4 regions of the Alterirhizorhabdus profundi genome follow, and region 3 is predicted to be linked to each of the others. Evidence: predicted binding sites of a transcription regulator. Region 3 holds the regulator's gene; each other region holds the start of a gene.
The links. Region 3 encodes LexA, which represses DNA repair genes until DNA is damaged. Its sites were predicted from a motif close to GTTCCNCNCTTGTTCT; they were not measured.
Positions count from the first base shown of each region.

Region 1 (5,289 bases), 1.1 Mb from region 3:
GCGCGGCGATCGAGCCCATTGCCAGCGATTCGACGAGCGGGGTCGGATGGTCCTGCGCATCGGGCAGGCGAAGCCGGCTGGGCCGCCACGGCAGGTAGATGCCGACAGGATTTCCGGTCGGGCACGGCTCGTCGAGCGGGATCACGCGCAGCGGTCGAGCGGCGCGGTCGAGCTGCTCGGGTCGCGGCGACGGCGCGGCACGGGGGTGCGGCGAGCTGCTGCGGAACAGCGACGCGCGAGGAGGACGAGCCGGGGCGGGCGGCGTGGGTGGCGATGTCCCGCGAACGGCGCGGGGCACCACCCGATCGATCAGCGACAGGGCCATGGCGAGGGTATCCGCCTCCGCGACGATCGGGGTCGCGGCACAGGCGACCTTGTCCCAGACGAACAAGCGGACGGCGATGCCCGTGCCATGCTTGGCATAGAGACCGCGGGCCAGCGTGAGGTCGAGCCGGCAGGTCCAGGCTGGGCCGAGAACGTCACGGCTGGATCCGGTAGGCATCAGCGCGACCATCCTGCCGCCGGCCGTTAGGCGCTTGGCGCCGCCGATGAGGTGGCGATCGGCCGCGTGGCGATCCTCGCCGCGACCTTCGGAACGCGCAAACGGAGGATTCATGATGATGATCGTCGGGCGGAGGTCGGGAGGCAGCAGGTCGTCGATCAACTCGCCGTCGTGGCCGGTCACGAGCGCCTGCGGGTACGCCTCGATCAGGCAGAGCCGCCGCACCGGATCAATTTCGTTGAGGAGGAGCCGAGCGCCGGCGCGCGCTGCCGGCCAGGCCAGCATCCCCGTTCCCGCCGAAGGCTCGAGCAGCGTGTCGTCGGGAGTCAGCGCGGCGGCCTGTCCGAGCAGCCAGGCGATCGGTGCCGGCGTTGAGAATTGCTGGAGCGCGAGCTGCTCTTCGGTGCGGACGCTCTGAGTAGGCAGGCGCTTGGTGAAGCCGACAAGATCGGCGAGCACGTCGGCAGGCGCGGGAGGCGGCGACCGATCGGGCGCAGCGAGCACAAGGATCTGCGCAAGCTCGAGCGCGTCATAGGCGTGGCGGATCGTTCGACGCTGCGCAGCGCCAGCGCTGCAGGCCGCTTCGAACAGCTGCCGGACCAGCCGGTTGTCGATCGGCTCGTCGGCGCGCAGGTAGCGAGCGAGCGCATGGGCCACCTTGATCACCGGCTCCGGGACGGGCGGGGAAATAGACGCGAGTGCGGGCATGAGGACTCTCCGGCCCCGCCGGCCCAATCGCCGGCACCAGGGCGCTGCCGCCCCGCTGCCTTTCCTCTTCGCCACGCCGATCAGCGCCGCAGAACGTCATTCCAGTCGTCGCCCTCGACAGGGGGATAGCGCGCTTCGATGACGCGCTCGCCAAAGCGCTCGCGTGCCAGCCTCTCCGCGCGCCGCCCGCCGGCATCATGATCGAGGAAGAGGACGATCTGTTCGACGCACGACGGCAGGTCGATGCGGGCGAAGCGCTCGGTGCCCAGCGTCGCCCAGCACGGCACGTCGAACAGGCGGCTGGCGGAGAGAGCCGTCTCGATGCCCTCGGCGAGACCGAGCCGCTTCGCTGGGGGAACAAGCCGAACCAAGCCGGCACCGAGTCGTCCCAGCGCTGCGCGCCGCAGTTCGAGGTTCGTCAGCCCGCAGCCATCATCGGACAGGAACGAGCGGTGAACCGCGATCAGCCCCGTCGCATCCGTGACGGACGCGATCATCGCGGGCACGAAGCGGGTGAGCGGCTTCTGCCCGAGCGGCGTCCTGGGGTGAAACCGCAGGGCGGAGGTCGGCGCGAGACCGCGCGCAGCCAGATAGCGTGCAACGGGCGATCCTTCGCCAGCTTGCGACGCCGACCAGAGCCGCTGAGCTGCCTCGCGGCTTCGATCATCGGCGCTGCGATCGATCTCGACCGGCGTCCAGCTCGCCGATCCCGACAATCGCAATGCGTGCAGCGCATCGAGGATCGCCCGCGTCTCGCATCCGGCGAAACAGTGCAGCAACAGCCGCTTGCGGCCGAGCCGTACGCTCAGCGACGGGGTACGATCACCATGCGCGGGGCAGCGGCACATGCCGCGATCGTTGCGCCATATTCCGCCGAGCGCCTCGACGATGGCGCGCCCGCTCTCGCGCGCTGAAGAAAAGTGATGGTCGTGGAAGGTCATCGGCGTCTCGCAGGTCCAATTGCGAGCCCGGGCCGCCGCCTCCTCTCCCGAGCCGCATCTGCCGCTTTCCTACAGCAGATTGTTCGCACTATGTTCTGATTCGAGGAGGAAGGGAAGAGCCATGCGAGGACCGGATGATCCACCCCTTATCCCTGCCGTTGAGCGCGATCGCGCTCCTTTGTGTCATGCCGTGTGCAGCCGCTGCCCAGACGGCGCCGGCTGCCGATGATGTCGATCCCGGCGGAGCCGGTCGCGATGTCGAGATGCCACCGAGCTTCCAGCTTGTCGAACATCGGACCGGCGGTCCGACGTTGTCCGCACCAACCAGGACCGCGCGGTCGCTCCCTCAGGCGCCCCTTTTAAAGCAGTCTTACCGCTTGGCGGACGCTCGCGCTCGCGTGCTGGCGTTCATCCGCGCGGCCGAGATGCGTCACGCGCTTCCGAGCGGCTTGCTCGAGGCGCTTGTCGAGGTGGAGTCGGCCTATCAGCCGTTCGTGGTCAGCCGGGCTGGAGCGATCGGGCTGGCGCAGCTAATGCCTGCCACAGCCAAGGCGCTCGGAGTCCTGAACCCGTTCGACGCGCGAGCCAATGTCGAGGGGGGCGCCCGCTTCCTGCGCGCCATGCTCGACAAGTTTGGTTCGGTGAGCCTTGCGCTTGCCGCTTACAATGCCGGTCCTGCGGCGGTGCTGCGCTCGCGCGGCATTCCGGCGAACAGCGAGACACCAGCATACATCCGAAAGGTCATGACTGCCTGGGGGCAGCGGTGAACGCCGGTGGGCCGACGGGGTGCGGTAAATCAGGCGTGATGAGCCGCGAGGTAGGCGATAACCCGACCATGTACGCGGCGCCTAGGACGTCTTCCTGCGCGCAGGTCGAACACGAAGCGGGGATCGTGCACGACGATCCTCCCGAACCGTGTCGGGCTGAGCCCCACGCGGGCGAGATATTCCTCGATCTGTCGCAGCAATTCGCTTTCCACGGCACCGACTCGCTTTACATCGTTCCCCTTATGTTCCATACCATCGCCGCTCTTGTCTAGGACGTTTCCTATGATGCTCGCGGAAATCGAAACCCCTCGCGCGGCGCTCCAGCGCCTCATCGACGAGCGCCGCGAGGACTACGCGGCGCTATCGCGCCTGCTCGGTCGCAACGAGGCCTATATTCAGCAGTATATTAAACGTGGCTCACCCAAGCATCTGCGCGAAGAAGACCGGCGGCTGCTCGCCTCCTACTTCGGCGTGAAGGAGTCGCTATTGGGCGGTCCGCAGGACTGGGAGAAGCCGACGCTGCAGCAGGTGCCGGTGCTCGATGTCTATGCGTCGGCTGGCTATGGAGCCGCCGATTTCGGCGAGGCGCGCCGGACCACGATCGGGTTCGATCCGCGCTGGCTGCGCGAGCTCGCCAAGGGGTCGGCGGATGGGCTGTCGATCATCCGCGTGAAAGGCGATTCCATGGTGCCGACGCTGGCGGATGGTGACGACGTGATCGTCGACCGAAAGGATGGCGCGGGGAGGATCCGTGACGGAATCTACGTCCTGCGGCTGGACGACAGCCTGATGGTCAAGCGCCTGGCGCGCCAGCCGGCGGGCAAGGGTATCTCGATCAAGAGCGACAATCCGGAATATCCAAGCTGGCAGGACGTCCAGCTCAGCCGGATCGATATCGTCGGACGGGTGCTGTGGTTCGGCCGGACCTTGAGCTGACGGACGGCGCCGATGCAGCAGCTGAGCCTCCACGTCGTCGGTGCCGATCATCCCAATGAGGATGGAGGCAATAGACGTTTCGAGATCCTGCTCTGTGCGCCGGGTGAGCCGATCAAGCTCGTGCCCGAGCCCAAGAACCCGGTCGACCCGAACGCCATCGCCGTCTTCAGCGTTCGTCGTATCCAGATCGGCTATCTGACGGCGGATCGCGCGCCCTGGATCGGCGGTATGCTCCGCAATGGCCGCGAGCTTCAGGCGGTGTTCCAGGAAGCCACGCGGCCTGGAGCAGCGATCAGGATCGGGTTCGATGGGGAGGCGCCCGTCCTGCCGCGGTGCGATCGAAAGCAACACGTCGTACAAGCAGCCGAAGACATCGACTTCTGGCCCGACGAACTGCCGACGGACGATTGACCATGTCGAGAAGAAAGCTCGCTCGCACTGCTCTGTTTGGTGGTGGCAGCACCGACGCCGACGACGGGGCTGATCAGCAGGAGGCATGGGCAATTGCCGCTGAACTGATCGCTGATCTGGGCGCAAGTGACGCAGTCGCATGGGCCGATGATTACATGCTCGGTCTGCAGGAGAAGAGCGATTGGCACGGTATGCAACGATGGGGGATCGTTGCTTCCGCTCTCAGCGAGCTCGCCAGCGCCAACCTGCATTAGCGGCTATACGGACATGCCGGTCTGTCCGGGCCGACGCTATGGGAGTCGATATTGTCCCTGCTGTAATGCTATGCTGCGGTACAGCTACCATAAGCAACGATCGGAGGATCAACGGCCGTGGATTCCGAAACCCTCAGGGCTGCCGCGAGGTTGGCGCGGGCGCGGAGCGCCCTACCACGATCGGTGGATCATCGGGACGGACTTGAGCGCCTGGGCGCTCGCCGCGCGCTGGAGCAGCTTGCGAAGGATCTGGATGTCACGGCGGATCACGAGGAACGGCGGGAACGGAAGAGCCGCTGACCACTGGAAGGATCAGGTCGCCCCCACGACGCTCTCTGCCATAAATACTCGTCGACGCCGGCAGGTCGTCCACAGCCAAGGATAGCCAGGTTCGCCTTCGCCGCCCTCCAAGGGTGTACCGACGGCCGCTCGGGCTGGTCAGGCGCTGCCGATCACAGCGACCAGAGGGTCGCTCGCACGACCATCGGCAAGAAGCTCGACCGTGATGTCGCGGAAGCCGGCGCGCTCGAAGTAGAGCCGGATCAGCGCGGCATGTCCGTTCGTGTCGAGCGACCGCCAGATGGCGACGGCCTTGGTCGGAAAGCAACGGTTCGAGAAGCTGACAATGAACGGGGAGCCCGGCGTCAACACCCGGCGTACCTCGGCGAACACCGCGACCGGCTGCTGCAGATATTGCGCGCCGACGCAGCAGAGCGCGGCATCGAACGATTGATCGTCCAGCGGCAGTGATGTCTCGCGATTGAGATTCT
Region 1 covers NZ_CP046535.1:4,337,408-4,342,696, forward strand. The annotation lists gene GNT64_RS20495 (strawberry notch-like NTP hydrolase domain-containing protein) at 1-1,210, opposite strand, end outside; gene GNT64_RS20500 (DUF7146 domain-containing protein) at 1,291-2,151, opposite strand; gene GNT64_RS22120 (hypothetical protein) at 2,298-2,444, opposite strand; gene GNT64_RS22125 (lytic transglycosylase domain-containing protein) at 2,550-2,918, shown strand; gene GNT64_RS20510 (S24 family peptidase) at 3,204-3,854, shown strand; gene GNT64_RS20515 (HIRAN domain-containing protein) at 3,867-4,265, shown strand; gene GNT64_RS20520 (hypothetical protein) at 4,268-4,519, shown strand; gene GNT64_RS20525 (methyltransferase domain-containing protein) at 4,958-5,289, opposite strand, start outside.
Region 1: GNT64_RS20510 (S24 family peptidase) is a predicted target of LexA. The motif match lies at 3,152-3,167, and genes of this name have one in related genera.

Region 2 (5,289 bases), 2.0 Mb from region 3:
AGATTAACCATGACGGGGGCACGGTCCCCGCGATCGCGACCTTCCATCCCTGCCGTCTGCTCGAACAACCGGCGCAGAAGGCTGGGGCCTGGGCGGATCTGCGCCTGTTGCTGGGGGAATTCGGATGATTCGCATCCTGTTGACGGCCACGCTGCTGCTCGGCACCGCCCTGCCCGCGCTCGCGGCGACGCCCGCACCCCTCGCGTCGGCCGTCCCCGCCTTGCTCGATGCCAAGGCGCGCGACGATTATCGCGCGGTGTTCGCCGCCATCCGCTCCGGTGACTGGAGCGCCGCCGCCGCCCGCCTCGATGCCCTGCCGGACGGTCTCCTCACCCCGTTTGCCCGCGCCGAGCTGTTCCTCGCCAAGGGCTCGCCGCGGGTGGAGGCGGATCCGCTCGTCGCCCTGCTCGGCCAGGCGCCGGATCTGCCGCAGGCCGCCCAGCTCGCCGGCCTCGCTCGCAAGCGCGGGGTCGAGACGCTGCCGGACCTGCCGGCCGAGAACGCGCTCAAGCGGATGAGCGCGGCGCCCCGCCGCCAGTCCGCCCGCTCGATCCGCAGCGATGCCGCCGCCATGGCGCTCGGCGCGCAGGTGATCCCGCTCATCAAGGACGACCGGCCGAGCGACGCGGAGGGGCTGCTGATCGCCGCCGAGCCGCAACTCTGCGCCGAGGCGCAGACGGAGTGGCAGCAGCGCATCGCCTGGTCCTACTTCCTCACCGGCGACGATGTCTCCGCCCGCCGCCTGGCCGATCGCGCCCGCGTGGGGCTGGGCGAGTGGGCGGTGCAGGCGGATTGGGTCGCCGGCCTCGCCGCCTGGCGCCAGAAGGATTATGACGCCGCCGGCGCCGCCTTCGCCAACGTCGCCGCCCGCGCTCGCGATACGGAGATGACGGCCGCCGGCCTGTTCTGGGCCGCCCGCGCCGATCTGGCCGCCGGCCATCCGGAAAAGGTGCAGGCGCGCCTGCGCACCGCCAGCCGCCTGCCCGAGACCTTCTACGGCCTGCTGGCGGGCGGTGCGCTCGGCCAGGCGCTGCCGGCGCGGCTCGACGGCCCGCAGTTCGTCGCGGCGGACTGGTCCGTCCTCTCGCAGCGGCGCAACATCCGCGTCGCCGCCGCCCTCACCGAGATCGGCGAATATTCGCTGGCCGATACCGCCCTGCGCCACCAGGCGCGGATCGGCGACGCCCGCGATCACGAGGCCCTGCTCCACCTCGCCGCCCGCCTGAACCTGCCCTCGGCGCAGATCTGGCTCGCCCAGAACGGCCCGGCCGGCGCCAGCATGTCGGCCGGCGCGCGCTATCCGGCGCCGGCGTGGAGCCCGCGTAGCGGCTGGCGCGTCGACAGGTCGCTCGTCTTCGCCCACGCCCTCCAGGAATCGCAGTTCCGCGCCGATGCGGTGAGCCCGGCCGGCGCGCGCGGCCTGCTACAGCTGCTGCCCGGCACCGCCCAGCTGATCGATCGCCATCGCGGCTCCAGCTTCGGCAGCAACCTCAACGATCCGCAGACGAACATCGAATATGGCCAGGCCTATCTGGAGGAGCTGCGCGACGGCGGCGGCACCGGCGGCCTGCTGCCCAAGGTGATCGCCGCCTACAATGCCGGCCCCGGATCGGTGATGAAGTGGAACGACCGGCGCCGCGACGGCGGCGATCCGCTGCTGTTCATCGAATCCATCCCCTTCGCCGAAACGCGCGGCTACGTCGCCGTCGTGCTGCGCAATTACTGGATGTACCAGCGCCAGGCCGGCGTGAAGTCGGAGAGCCTGCGCGCCATCGCCCAGGGCATGTGGCCCAAATTTCCGGGCCTGCCCGGCCGCACCGCCGTCCGCTTGGACAGCATCGGCGGCGTCGCCGCGGCGGACTGACGCTACGCCGCGACAGCGGCGGCGTGGCGCATCTTACCCGAATCCGGTTCAGGATGACGGCCGATCCGGCTATCCCGTCCTCATGCCGCTAGACAAATCCCGCATGTTCCTCCCCGTCCGCATCGCCGCGCTCACCGTGTCCGACACGCGCGGCCCGGCCGACGACCGCTCCGGCGACACCCTCGTCGCCCGCCTCGAAGCCGCCGGCCACATCCTCGCCGATCGCGCGATCGTGCGTGACGACGTCGCGCTGATCGTCGCCCGCCTCCGTGCCTGGATCGACGACCCGGCGGTCGACTGCGTCATCACCACCGGCGGCACCGGCGTCACCGGACGGGACGTCACGCCAGAGGCGCTCGCGGCCGTGTGGGACAAGGAGATACCCGGCTTCGGCGAGCTGTTCCGCTGGCTCAGCTACCAGACGATCGGCACCTCCACCGTCCAGTCCCGCGCCACCGCCGGCGTGGCGCGCGGCACCTACATCTTCGCCCTCCCCGGCTCCACCGGCGCGGTGAAGGACGCGTGGGACGGCATCCTCGCCAGCCAGCTCGACAGCCGCCACCGCCCCTGCAACTTCGTCGAACTCATGCCCCGGCTGATGGAGCGGTGATACCTCGGATCGGCGCCGACTGCGGTTCCCAACATGCTCGCTCGCAACAGCAGCCCCGCCTCACCTCTCACTGATCACCCCGCCCCTTGCGGATGATGCGGCACCAGCACCAGCGTCCGCCCCTCCACCCGCCACGATTGCAGGCGCGAGAGGAAGTTCATGCCGATCACGTTCGTCTCGCCGAACGCGGGGGAGACGACCACCGCCAGGTCGCGCGCCACGATGTTGCCCAGCCGCATCTCGCCGATCTCGGAGGATTGCGCCGCGATCGTGCCGTTGGCGGTGCGGATCAGCAGCGGGAACGGCTCCTGCCGCACGGCCAGCCCCGCCTCGCCCGCCGTGGCGGACGAGATCGCGGTGAAGGTCGCGCCGCTGTCCACCAGCATCCGCCGCTCGATGCCGCCGAAGCGCACGTTCGCCCAGAAATGCCCGTCTGGCGCCATGCGGATGCGCAGTTCCCTGCCCACCACCTCCTGCTTGTCGAACAGGCCGGCGATCGATCCGAGATACGGGTCCAGCCGCGCCCGCTGGTCGAGCGCGAAGTAGAGGCCCGCGCCGATCGCCAGCCACACGGCCAGGTTCACCACCGGCCCGACGATCGGCAGGCGGCGCAGCACCAGCAGGACGATGAGCCCGGCCGGAATGAGGATGGCGAGCGGAGCCTCCGCCCAGAGTTTCAGGATGCTGTCGAACATGATCCGCTGATCGCAAGGAAGCGCCTTCTCGGCACAACCCCATGTATGGATGCCGGCCGGCCGATCCAATGGCGTTGGACAGCAGTCATGTTCCTGTTATGTTCGCTCCATGGCGACTCATGGCAGAGGTGCGACGCAGAACGGCGCCAGCCGCCGCTTCAACCTGCCCGCGCGAGGAGGATGGCGACTGGCAGGACGAGCGCGACGCCATCGATGGAGCGGCGCCGCGCCTGCGCACCACCGTCACCATCGAGCAGCCGCGCACGATCATCACCCGCAACCAGTCGCCCGACATCGGTTTCGATCGCTCGATCAACCCGTATCGCGGCTGCGAGCAGCCCCGCAACGGTTGTGCAATGTCTAACTTGAGTGAGAAGCGGACGTTAGCGCCGGTCAGTAGTGTCGGAGTTGAGCCGTTGACGCATCCACAAGCCCCATACGAACTGAACCAGATTGATGGCACCTACGACGCCCAGCAAGGGCCAGAGCCACCGGTCCCATGCAGTGGGGATGCCTCCGAAGACATCGAAGTGGAGAGCCGCCCAGAGCAGTCCGAAGAACGTAAGTCCACCGACCCACAGTTGGATGGAGTTGCGTGTGTCCGTTGTCACTCCCTGCGCTCCCTTCCAGAGCGTTAGGCTGCACAATCTGGGGAATGTCCGCAAGTGGGGCGATAGCTGCAGAACGGCAATTTCGCTCCATTGCGAGTTGGTTCCTTTTATGTTCTGGTCCACGCCATGTCCAAGATCGCTGGCAGAGGCGCAACTGCAAACGCAACGAGCAGACGATTCAACCTGCCCGAGCGAGAAGCTGATGGTGACTGGCTCGATCAGCAGCAATGCGTAGATGGGCTACAGCCGAAGCCTCGCACTACGGTCGGAATTATCACGCCCCGGAAAATTATCACTTATAATCAGTCACCTGACATCGGATTCGATCGTTCGATAAACCCGTTTGCAGGCTGCGAGCATGGCTGCATCTACTGCTTCGCCCGGCCGACCCACGCCTTCCACGATCTCTCGCCCGGCCTCGACTTCGAATCCCGGCTGTTCGCCAAGCCCGATGCCGCCGCCCTGCTGCGCGCCGAGCTCGCCACGCCCTCCTACCGGGTGGAGCGGATCGCCCTCGGCACCAACACCGATCCCTATCAGCCGATCGAAGGCGAGTGGCGCATCACCCGCGCCGTGATCGAGGTGCTGGCGGAATCGCGCCACCCGCTGACGATCACCACCAAGTCCGATCGCGTCGCGCGCGACGTGGATCTGCTCGGCGACATGGGGCGTAGCGGCCTCGCTGCCGTCGTCCTGTCCGTCACCTCGCTCGATCCGGGCACCGCCCGCACGCTGGAGCCGCGCGCGCCGCACCCGCGCCGCCGCCTCGCCGCGATCCGCCGGCTCAGCGATGCCGGCGTGCCCACCTTCGTGTCGCTCGCCCCCGTCATCCCGGCGATCAACGATCATGAGATGGAGGACATCCTCGCCGCCGCGGCCGAAGCTGGCGCGATCGGCGCCTTCTTCCTCCCCGTCCGCCTGCCGCACGAGGTGGCGCCGCTGTTCCGCGCGTGGCTGGAGGCGCACCACCCCGATCGCGCGGCCAAGGTGATGGGCATCATCCAGTCCCTGCGCGGCGGCCGCGACAATGATCCGGATTTCCACACCCGCATGAAGGGGCAGGGGCCATGGGCGGACCTGCTGCGCACGCGCTTCACGATCGCGCGCCGCAAGGCGGGGCTGGCCGGCGCCGGCATCATGCTGCGCACCGATCTGTTCCGCCCGCCCGAGAAGCACGGCCAGCTGCGCCTGCTCTGACCCCGCAGACATACCCTCCCTTCCCCAAGCCCCCTCCCTTTCCCCAAGCCCCCTCCTTCCCCCGAGCCCCTCCCTTTCCCCGAGCGAAGTCGAGGGGCGCGGAGCGAGCGAAGCGTAGCCGGGAACCCTCGCTCTCACACGGCAGCGCAAGGCGTGTCTCGACTGCGCTCGACACAAGGGGTGCATCCCGTGCAGCCAGTTCGCATCGAGGCCGCCGATCAGACCAGAACGACTCGGCACATCCCGGCAGACACCGGCCGCGCCTTCCCCTTACCCCGCCACAGCAGGCGGTCGGGCGCGCCTCAGGCCACC
Region 2 covers NZ_CP046535.1:3,462,001-3,467,289, forward strand. The annotation lists gene GNT64_RS16560 (uracil-DNA glycosylase family protein) at 1-128, shown strand, start outside; gene GNT64_RS16565 (lytic transglycosylase domain-containing protein) at 125-1,864, shown strand; gene moaB (molybdenum cofactor biosynthesis protein B) at 1,947-2,474, shown strand; gene GNT64_RS16575 (retropepsin-like aspartic protease family protein) at 2,549-3,169, opposite strand; partial or broken gene GNT64_RS21620 (PA0069 family radical SAM protein) at 3,279-3,522, shown strand; gene GNT64_RS16585 (PA0069 family radical SAM protein) at 3,907-4,977, shown strand; gene dnaE (DNA polymerase III subunit alpha) at 5,280-5,289, opposite strand, start outside.
Region 2: GNT64_RS16585 (PA0069 family radical SAM protein) is a predicted target of LexA. The motif match lies at 3,881-3,896, and genes of this name have one in related genera.

Region 3 (5,289 bases):
CGCGCGGCCGGACCTGCCGGTCTACCATCCGGACGTGGACGCATGGGACGTGGTGGATGCGGCCGGCGCCGACGTGGGCCTGCTCTACACCGACTATTTCGCCCGGCCCGAGAAGCATGGCGGCGCGTGGATGGGCAGCCTGCGCACCCAGGAGAAGCTGGACGGAAGCGTGCGGCCGATCGTCTACACCGTCGCCAACTATGCGAAGGGCGAGGGCGGCGACGCCCGCCTCTCGATCGACGAGGCGCGGACCCTGTTCCACGAGTTCGGCCACGCGCTGCACGGCCTGCTCTCCGACGTGACCTATCCCAGCCAGGCCGGCACGTGCGTGGCGCGCGACTTCGTGGAGTTTCCGAGCAAGTTCATGGAGCATTGGATCGTGGCGCCGGAGGTGCTGCGCGGCTTCGGCGTGCCGGACGGGCTGATCGCGGCGCTGGCCCGGGCCGACACCTACGGCCAGGGCTTCGCCACCGTGGAGTTCCTCGCCTCCGCCCTCGTCGATCTGGCGCTGCACCGCGATCCGCCGGCCGAGCTGGACGTGGCGGCGTTCGAGACGGCGATGCTCGACCGGCTCGGCTGCCCGCCGGCGATCGGCATGCGTCACCGGCTGCCTTATTTCACCCACGTGTTCGATGGCGGCTATGCGAGCGCCTATTACAGCTATCTCTGGTCGGAGGTGCTGGACGCCGACGCATTCGGCGCGTTCGAGGAGGAGGGCGGCATCTTCGACGCCGCGCTCGCCCGCCGCTTCCGCGAGGAGATACTGGCGCGGGGCGACAGCCGCGATCCGATGGATTCCTTCGTCGCGTTCCGCGGGCGCGGGCCGGACGAGGCGGCGCTGCTGCGCGCGCGCGGGCTGGACGGCGCCGAGTTGGCGATTGCGCCGGATCGGGCCGCGACCTAGACTGATCCGCACTCTGGCAAGGGGACGAGCGATGGCCGACGACAATCAGACGGGCGACATGAAGGACCGTATCGTGGAGCCGCTGAAGGCCGCCGGCGACGCGCTGCGCGGCGCGGGCGCCAAGGCCGCGGAGAACAGCTCCGCGATCAGCCTGACCGTCATCGACCATGCCGAGCAGAACACCCGCGAGGCGTTTGCCGCGCTGCGCGCCGCCGCCAAGGTGACGTCGGTGACGGACCTGATGAAGCTGCAGGGCGACTACGTGCGCGAGCAGAGCACGCGCAGCGTGGAGCAGGCCCGCCAGATCGGCGAGATGATCACCCGTTTCGGCCGCGACGTGATGTCGCCGCTGAACAAGAAGGACTGAGTCGGGGTGCGGTGCTGAGCGAGCGGTGCTGGGCGAGTGCCGCCCCGGCAGTCGGCCGCGTGCTGCGAACGGTAGCGGACGAACGCGGGGACTGCGGCGCTAGCCGAAGCTACGTCGAGCTTCAGACCGGCTCGACGGTCGAGCCTGTGCCGCGCGCCGGGATCTCCGTCGCAGCGAACACGCTCTCCAAAGCCTCATCCACCCTCTACGATCGACTTGTCCCAGAGCCGGCCGCGTCCCGCCGCCGATCGCCAGGTTCACGCTCCTCCGCCATCAGTAGCGGCGCAGCAGCCCGGCCAGGCGGCCCTGCACGCGCACCTGATCGGGCGCGTAGCGTTGCGGATCATAGGCGCGGTTGGCGGGATCGAGGCGGATCATGCTGCCCTCGCGGCGGAAATATTTGAGCGTGGCCTCGCTGTCCTCGATCAGGGCGACCACGATCTGGCCGTCGCGCGCCACCTCCGTCCGCAGGATAAGCGCATAGTCGCCATCCAGGATGCCGGCCTCGACCATCGAGTCGCCGGCGACCTCCAGCGCATAATGCTCGCCCGGGCCGAGCAGGGCGGCGGGCACCGAGAGCGAGGTCTGGCCCTCCATCGCCTCGATCGGCACGCCGGCGGCGATGCGGCCGTGCAGCGGCAGCTCGATCACGTCGTTGGCGGCGATCGGCAGCACGGCGGGCGCCTTGGCGATCGGCTTCACCACCGGCGCCTCGCGCGCGCGTTCCGGCATCTTGAGCACTTCCAGCGCGCGGGCGCGGTTCGGCAGGCGGCGGATGAAGCTGCGTTCCTCCAGCGCGCTGATGAGGCGGTGGACGCCGGACTTGGAGCGCAGGTCCAGCGCCTCCTTCATCTCCTCGAACGAGGGCGAGACGCCCGTCTCCCCCAAGCGATCGTGGATGAAGCAGAGCAGTTCATGTTGCTTGCGCGTGAGCATGGCGGGCTCCGGAACGGGAACGAACGGGGAACGTGTAAGAAGCCCGAATCGCCCTGTCAAGCGCATCTCACCCGATCGGCAGTATTTCCACCGCCGCGCCCGCCGGCAGTGCCGCCTGATGCGGCGCGCGGGCGATCAGCAGCTCGGCGGCGGAGAGGCTCGCCAGGGCCGCGCTGTCCTGCCCGGAGAGGGGCATCGCCCGCCCGCCATCCCACCGCCCGCGCAGATATTCGGCCCGCACGCCGGTGGCCGGCAGCGGGCCGGCGAGCGTGGCGGGCATAATGCGGGGCAGCGGATCGGCCGCGCCCTGCATGCCGCGCACCAGCGGCAGCAGGAACAGGTTGGCGGTGACGAAGGCGGATACCGGATTGCCGGGCAGGCCGACCATCACCGCATCGCCGAGCCGCCCGGCCATCAGCGGCTTGCCCGGCTTCATCGCGATGCGCCAGAAATCGATCGTCGCCCCCGCCGCCGCCAGCGCCGGGCGGACGAGATCGCGATCGCCGACGGACGCGCCGCCCGTGGTGACGACGATATCGGCATCGACCACCCGCGCGAAGGCGGCGGCGAGCGCATCCAGCCGATCGGGCACGATGCCGGCATCGATCACGTCCACCGCCAGCCCGCCTAGCAAGGCGGCCAGCATCGGCGCGTTGGACGAGGGCAGGCGCGTGCCCGATACCGGCTGCCCGGCGGGCACCAGCTCGTCGCCGGTGGAGATCAGGGCGACGCGCAGGCGGCGGCGCACGGGCAGGGTGCCGTGCCCGCCGACCGCCGCCAGCCCGATCCGCGCGGGGGTGATGAGGGCGCCGGCCGCAATCAGCGTGCCGCCGGCGATGAAATCGGTGCCCGCCGCCCGCACGTGCGCGCCCGTGCGCGGCGGCCCCTCGCCGGCCAGGATCAGCCTTGCCCCGTCCCGCTCCGCCTCCTCCTGCAGCAGCACCGTGTCCGCGCCCGCCGGCAGCGGCGCGCCGGTGAAGATCCGCGCCGCCTCGCCGGGCGCGAGGGGCGTGTCCAAGCCGGCGCCGGCGGCGCTCTCGCCCACCACGGTCCACGGGCCGGGCAGCTCGGCGAAGCGGAGCGCGTAACCGTCCATCGCCGACAGGTCGGCGGCCGGCTGTGTGCGCCGCGCCGTCACGTCGGCGGCGGCGAAGCGGCCGGCGGCGGCGTTCAGCGACACCGTCTCCGCCGCCACCGGCCGGCCGAGCGCGAGGATGCGGGCCTGCGCCTCGGCGACGGGCAGCAGGCTCATGCCGCGCGCCAGTCGCCCGAGCGGCCGCCGGACTTGGCGAGCAGGCGGACGCCCTCTATCCGCATACCGCGATCGAGCGCCTTGGCCATGTCGTAGATCGTCAGCAGCGCGACCGAGACGGCGGTCATCGCCTCCATCTCGATGCCGGTCGAGTAGCGGGTCGTCACCTCGGCGGTGCAGCGGATCGCGCCCTCCTCGAGCACGAGATCGAGCGAGACGGCGGCGATCGGCAGCGGATGGCAGAGCGGGATCAGCTCGGCCGTCTTCTTGGCGGCCATGATGCCGGCGACGCGGGCCACGGCGAGCACGTCGCCCTTCTTCACGCTGCCGGCGCGGATCGCCGCCAGCGCCTCGACCGAGAGGAGGATGCGGCCCTCGGCGGTGGCGGTGCGCGCCGTTTCCGGCTTGGCCGATACGTCGACCATGCGCGCGGCGCCGGCCGCGTCGAGGTGGGTCAGCCCGGTCATGCGCCTTCCAGCAGCCGGCGGGTCGCGGCCTCGACATCCGCCTGCCGCATCAGCGATTCGCCGACGAGGAAGCAGGAGACGCCGTGCGCCGCCATCGCATCCAGATCCGCGCGGGTGGCAAGGCCGCTCTCGGCGACGAAGGTGCAGCCGGCGGGCGCGCGGCCGGCCAGTTCGTAGGTGCGGGCGAAATCGACCGAGAAATCGCGCAGGTCGCGATTGTTGACGCCGATGAGGCGGGAGGAGAGACGCAGCGCGCGATCGAGTTCGGCGGCGTCGTGCACCTCCACCAGCGCATCCATGCCGTGCTCGGTCGCGGCGGCCTCGATCTCGGCCATGGCTCTGTCGTCCAGCGCGGCGACGATGATGAGGATGGCATCGGCGCCGAGCGCGCGGGCCTCTGTCACCTGCCAGGGATCGACGATGAAATCCTTGCGCAGGCACGGCAGCGGCACGGCGGCGCGGGCGGCGACCAGATAGGCGTCGGCGCCCTGGAAATAGCTCTCGTCGGTCAGCACCGAGAGGCAGGCGGCGCCGGCGGCGGCGTAGGCGCGGGCGTGGGCCGGCGGATCGAAATCGGCGCGGATCAGGCCCTTGGAGGGGGAGGCCTTCTTGATCTCGGCGATCAGGCCGAAGCCGCCGGCCGCCACCCGCGCATCCAGCGCGGCGCGGAAGCCGCGCGGGGCCGGGGCGGCGGCGGCGCGGGCGGCGAGATCGGCGAACGGCACGGCGGCGCGGCGGGCGGCCACCTCCGCGTGTTTGGTTTCGAGGATGGCGGTGAGGCGGTTGGACATCGTCGCCAGACCCATGCCGCAGGACACGCAGATTGCAAGCCGGATCGGACCAGAGGCGGGGCGGGGATTGTTGGGGAGGGTAAGCCTTACAGCTTCCGCCTCCGTCATCAGGATGACGATCGCTTCGCAACGATGATGATCGCCCCGAAGCGAGGACGATCGCCGTGGAGCGAGCAGGCCGTCTGCATGGATCGCGTTCAGGGTGACGACGGCATGTGACCGGCCGGCGGCCCGGCGGCGTCGACGATCACCTCCAGCGCGACGTTCACGAAGTTGGCGGCGGTCAGCTGGATCAGGGGGATCGGCGCGTGGACGGTGTCGATGCGTTGCACGTTATGGCGGGTGATGCGGACGAGGAAGCGATCGCAGCTGCTGAGCACTAGCATCCTTATCGCGCGATCGTCGTCCAGTGCGATATTCTCGACGATGCCTTCGTAGGCGACGTTCGCGCCGTCATGCTCCAGCGTCGTCACGACATAGGCGATGATGACGCTGTTGGCCGGCCGCGCGAGATCGACCCAGCGCTTCAGCCAGCCGAAGGTGGCGGCCTCGCGCATGTCGCGCACCGCGCG
Region 3 covers NZ_CP046535.1:936,142-941,430, forward strand. The annotation lists gene GNT64_RS04295 (M3 family metallopeptidase) at 1-904, shown strand, start outside; gene GNT64_RS04300 (phasin family protein) at 936-1,271, shown strand; gene lexA (transcriptional repressor LexA) at 1,545-2,207, opposite strand; gene GNT64_RS04310 (molybdopterin molybdotransferase MoeA) at 2,275-3,459, opposite strand; gene moaC (cyclic pyranopterin monophosphate synthase MoaC) at 3,456-3,926, opposite strand; gene trpC (indole-3-glycerol phosphate synthase TrpC) at 3,923-4,717, opposite strand; gene GNT64_RS04325 (hypothetical protein) at 4,915-5,289, opposite strand, start outside.

Region 4 (5,289 bases), 1.4 Mb from region 3:
GACGATGACGGGCGCTGGCAGCTGCGCCTGTGGTGGAAGCCGTTCGTCACCCTGATCTGGGCCGGCGGCGGGCTGGTGGCGTTCGGCGGCTTCCTCTCGCTGGTCGGCCGCGTGCGGCGGGAGCGGCGGAGCGCCCCGCGCGAGGCCTACGCATGAGCGGAGCGGAGCGGAGCGGCGCATCGCGCGGGATGCGGCTGATCCTGTGGGCGCCGCTGATCCTGTTCCTGATCTTTCTCGCGATGTTCGCCAGCGGGCTCCTGAAGCCGACCAGCCGTGACATCAAGTCCCACATGATCGGCCAGCCGATCCCGCGCTTCACCCTGCCGGAGGGTGCGCCCGGCCACCCGCCGCTGGCCGATGCGGCATTCCGCCAGGGCCGCCCGCGCCTGCTGAACGTGTTCGCCAGCTGGTGCGTGCCCTGCGCCGCCGAGGCGCCGCAGCTGCTGCAACTGGCCCAGGCCGGCGTGCCGATCGACGCGATCGCCATCCGCGACCGGCCGGAGGACGTGGCCGGCTTCCTCGCCAAATGGGGCGACCCCTATCGCGCGATCGGCAGCGATCGCGAATCGAGCGTGCAGATCGCCATGGGATCGGCAGGCGTGCCGGAGAGCTTCGTCGTGGACGGTAAGGGCATCATCCGCCACCAGCATATCGGCGAGATCCGGCCCGAGGACGTGCCGGCGATACTGGCCGCCGTCCGGAATGCGGAGTGAGCGTCTCATTTCCCCTCATCCGTCATCCCGGCGAAGGCCGGGATCCATGGACGGCGGTCCGCTCGCGATCTCGATCGCTTCGTGTCCGTGGATCGCGGATCAAGTCCGGGATGACGGGTGCGTCTGGGTGGGATGCAGCGCTCCTGCTCGCCGCGCTTCTGCTCGCCGCGCCGGCGCATGCCGATTCGCTGCTGCCGTCCGCCGCTCTCGCCGATACGCAATTGCCCGATCCCCGGCAGGAGGCGCAGGCGGCGGCGCTGATGGAGACGCTGCGCTGCCTCGTCTGCCAGGGCCAGTCGATCGCCGACAGCAATGCCGAGATGGCCGGCGACATGCGCGCGCTCGTCCGCCGCAAGATCGCCGAGGGGGAGCGGCCGGAGGATATCCGCGCGTGGCTGGTGGCGCGCTACGGCAAGTGGGTCAGCTACGATCCGCCGCTCGATGCCGAGACGTGGCCGCTCTGGGCGATGCCGCTGCTGCTGCTGGGCGCCGGGCTGTTCCTGGTGCGGGGCCGGCTGCGGCGGCGGGGCGCGCGCTGATGGGCTGGATCATCCTGCTGGCGATGGCGCTCGCCGTCGGCGTCGCGCTGTGGCGCTTCGCCGCCTTGCCGAAGGGCGCGCTGGAGCTGGTCGCCGCCGCCCTGCTGCTGGGCGTGGCGGGTTATGCGTGGCAGGGCAGCCCCGGCCTGCCCGGCAAGCCGACGCCGCCCAAGGCGGAGGCGAAGCAGCCGGACAGCGAGTTCTCGAAATCGCGCGAGGGCATGATGAGCATGATGGGCAGCGACGCCCAGGTGCTCGACACGGCCGACGCCTTCCACCGCCAGGGCCTGGATGCCTATGCGATCGCCGTGCTGCGCGGCGGGCTGGAGAAAAGGCCGCGCAGCGCCGACCTGTGGGTCGGTCTGGGCAATGCGCTGGTGATCTATGGCGGCGGGCTGATGTCGCCCGCGGCGCGCCTCGCCTTCGATCGGGCGGCGGCGTTGGCGCCGGATCATCCCGGCCCGCCCTTCTTCCTCGGCCTCGCCTTCGCCCAGGCCGGCCAGCTCGATCGCGCGGAGGCGACGTGGCAGGCGCTGCTGGACCGTGCCCCCGCCGGCGCGCCGTGGCGGGCCGACGTGGAGCAGCGCCTGGTGCAGCTGCGCGCGCAGCAGCAGATGGGCCAGTAGCGATCCTGTCCCGGCGTCGGCTATTTGCCGCGTCCGGTCTTCTCCTGCAGCGCGTCGATCTTCTTGGAGGCGTCGGCCTTGCTCAGGCCGTCGTCAAACTCCTCGTGCGCCTCTTCGCTCAGGGTCTTCAGGTACGATGCCTGCGCGCCGGTCATCGGCTCGTCGCCGGTGGTCCAGTCGTCGGGATCCTTCTCCGCGTTGGAGGTCGGGTGGGTCTTGGGATTTTCGGTCGACATCGCGGCACTCCATTGAAGATGCGGGCCCAACGCCCGATGTTCCGCTCCTGTTCCCGCCGGCCGGGCGGCGCGGGGTGGCTGTCGATCCTCGTCGATCGCCACCGGACGATTGTCCGCCACCGGGGCAGGAACCTGCCCCGCCGCGGCTTGTTGCAGGCGGATTGGGGCCATGCTAGGCGCCGCGCGTCGCTCCGGCGTGATGGGGCGGGAAAGATGGGCAGGCAGGCGATGCGCATGGCAAGGTCCATCCGTCGATGAGCGTCAACGGGGCAGCCGTTACCGATCTACCGATGCAGCATGTCGAGCATGGCGGGTCCGGCCACGAGAAGGCCGGGCTGATGTCGCTCGCCGTGGGCGCGATCGGCGTGGTCTATGGCGATATCGGCACCAGCCCGCTCTACGCGATGAAGGAGATCTTCGTCGGCCACCACCGGCTGGTCGTCGATCCGCTGCACATCTACGGCGTGCTCAGCCTGATCTTCTGGTCGCTGATCCTGATCGTCACGATCAAATATGTCCTCCTGATCCTCCGCGCGGACAATAAGGGCGAGGGCGGCAGCCTGGCGCTGCTGGCGCTGATCCAGCGGCGCACCGGCGGCGGCCGCTGGACGGCGGGGCTCGTGCTGCTGGGCGTGCTGGCGACGGCGCTGTTCTTCGGCGACTGCATGATCACGCCGGCCATCTCGGTGCTGTCGGCGATCGAGGGCCTGACGGTGGTGGAGCCCAGCTTCACGCCCTTCGTGCTGCCGCTGGCGCTGGCCATCCTGATCGGCCTGTTCGTGCTGCAATCGCACGGCACCGCGCTGATCGGGCGGTTCTTTGGCCCGATCATGCTCGTCTACTTCTTCGCGCTCGGCGTGCTCGGCGTGATGAGCATTATCCAGAATCCGGAAGTGCTGTGGGCGCTGAACCCGGTATGGGGCGTGCGCTTCTTCCTGCACGATCACGTCCTCGCCTTCCTCGCGCTCGGCTCGGTCGTGCTCGCGGTGACGGGGGCGGAGGCGCTGTACGCCGACATGGGCCATTTCGGCCGCAAGCCCATCTCCGTCGCGTGGCTGTGGCTCGTCTTTCCGATGCTGATGGTGAACTATCTGGGGCAGGGCGCGCTGCTGCTGCGCGCGCCGGAAGCGGCGGAGAATCCCTTCTTCCTGATGGCGCCCGATCAGTGGCGCCTGCCGCTGGTCATCCTGGCGACGATGGCCACGGTGATCGCCAGCCAGGCGGTGATCACCGGCGCCTTCTCGGTGGTGCAGCAGGCGGTGCAGCTGGGTCTGATGCCGCGCGTGCGGATCGCCCACACCAGCGCGTCCGCCGCCGGGCAGATCTACGTGCCCAGCGCCAACTGGGCGCTGATGATCATGGTGATGCTGCTCGTCCTGATGTTCCGCGAATCGTCCAACCTGGCGGCGGCCTACGGCATCGCCGTCACCGGCACGATGTTCATCAGCACCTGCATGCTGGCGGTGCTGGTGTTCCGCGTGTGGAACTGGCCGAAGCTGGTGGCGGGGCTGTTCATCGCCGTGTTCCTGCTGGTGGACGGCGTCTACTTCACCTCGAATCTCACCAAGGTGCCGGATGGAGGCTGGTTCCCGCTGCTCGTCGGCTCGATCGCGTTCGTCATGCTCACCACCTGGGCGCGCGGCCGGCAGCTGATGATCGCGCGGATGCGCGAGGCGGCGATGCCGGTGAAGGTGTTCGTGAAGTCGGCCGCCAATTCCGCCGTGCGGGTGCCGGGCACGGCCGTGTTCATGACCTCCTCGGCAGACGGCGTGCCGCACGCGCTGCTCCACAACCTCAAGCACAACAAGGTGCTGCACGAGCGGGTGCTGCTGCTGACGGTGAAGATCGAGGACGTGCCCTATGTGGGCCAGCAGGCGCGCACCTCCTCGCTGGAGGATCTCGGCCAGGGCTTCTACCGGCTGATCCTGCGCTACGGCTTCATGCAGGATCCGGACGTGCCGGCGGCGCTGGCGGACACCACCCAGTGCGGCCCGCAGTTCAAGATGATGGACACCAGCTTCTTCCTCGCCCGCCAGACCCTGATCGCGTCCTCCCGCCCCGGCATGGCGATCTGGCGCGAGAAGCTGTTCGCCTGGATGCTGCGCAACGCGGAAAGCGCCATGGAATTCTTCCGCCTGCCGACGAATCGCGTGGTGGAACTGGGCAGCCAGGTGGAGATCTGAGCGGCGCGGGCTGGAATGTCGTTTGAACCCGTCCATTCCGGACGACCGATCTCATGGATCTCGGCCGACAGGTCTCGATGGCCCGCCGACACCTCACCCTGTCGCTTCAGCGTAGGCTGGAGCCGATATCGTCGCCGCAGGAGCCGTCGGTAAAGGTTGAGAGACATGGATCCCAGCCTGCGCTGGAATGACGGGTGGGTGTCGAGACGGATCAAATACGGTCAGGGCTCACCGCCAAGGCTGGCTTGGGCGTGTTTCGCGACGGCACCTCGCGGTACTCAGCGAGCCCCGGCCTGAGCGGATGCGTTAGGCCGGCTGAGTCAGCTTCAGGTTGCGACGGAGGCAATGGCGCAAGTGCCGCGCCATCTTGCGCTGGTCATATCCGCCATGAACAGAGCGGCCGGAGCATCGCCTCGGCCGCCCGCTTCAACGATCGCTTCGCGTCGTCAGCGTCGTTCCTGCGTGGCGGTGCCGGAGGTTGCCGGGGCCGCCTCGCCGTGGATGTTGCCCTGCGGGCTCTTGGCGGCCTGCGCTTCGATCTGCACCGGCACGTCCTTGCCCTTGGGGGCAGCGGTGGCACCGGCCTCGGCGGTCGGCGCGCCGGTGGCGTTGGCCGGGCCGCCCTCGGCCGGGGCGCCCGCTGCGGGAGCGCCGGCGGCCGGGGCCGCGCCGGCGGCGGGTGCGGCCGGCAGCGGCAGCGGCGAATCGCTCTGCTTGTTCAGATAGGCGATCACGTTCGCGCGATCCTCGGGCTTGCCCAGGCCGGCGAACGTCATCTTCGTGCCGGGGGCGAACTTCTTCGGGCTGGTCAGCCACTCGTTCAGATTGCCCCAGTTCCACGTGCCGCCCTTGCCGGCCAGCGCATCGGAGAAGGCGAACCCGTTTGCGCCCTTGCCGATATTCTCCCCGAGCACGCCCCACAGGTTCGGACCGAGCGCGTTGGCGCCGCCCTTGTCCGCATTGTGGCAGGCGGCGCACTTCTTGAAGACGTC
Region 4 covers NZ_CP046535.1:2,358,323-2,363,611, reverse strand. The annotation lists gene GNT64_RS11225 (heme lyase CcmF/NrfE family subunit) at 1-156, shown strand, start outside; gene GNT64_RS11220 (DsbE family thiol:disulfide interchange protein) at 153-713, shown strand; gene GNT64_RS11215 (cytochrome c-type biogenesis protein) at 824-1,252, shown strand; gene GNT64_RS11210 (tetratricopeptide repeat protein) at 1,252-1,878, shown strand; gene GNT64_RS11205 (DUF3072 domain-containing protein) at 1,899-2,114, opposite strand; gene GNT64_RS11200 (potassium transporter Kup) at 2,369-4,297, shown strand; partial or broken gene GNT64_RS11195 (c-type cytochrome) at 4,879-5,289, opposite strand, start outside.
Region 4: GNT64_RS11205 (DUF3072 domain-containing protein) is a predicted target of LexA. The motif match lies at 2,153-2,168, and genes of this name have one in related genera.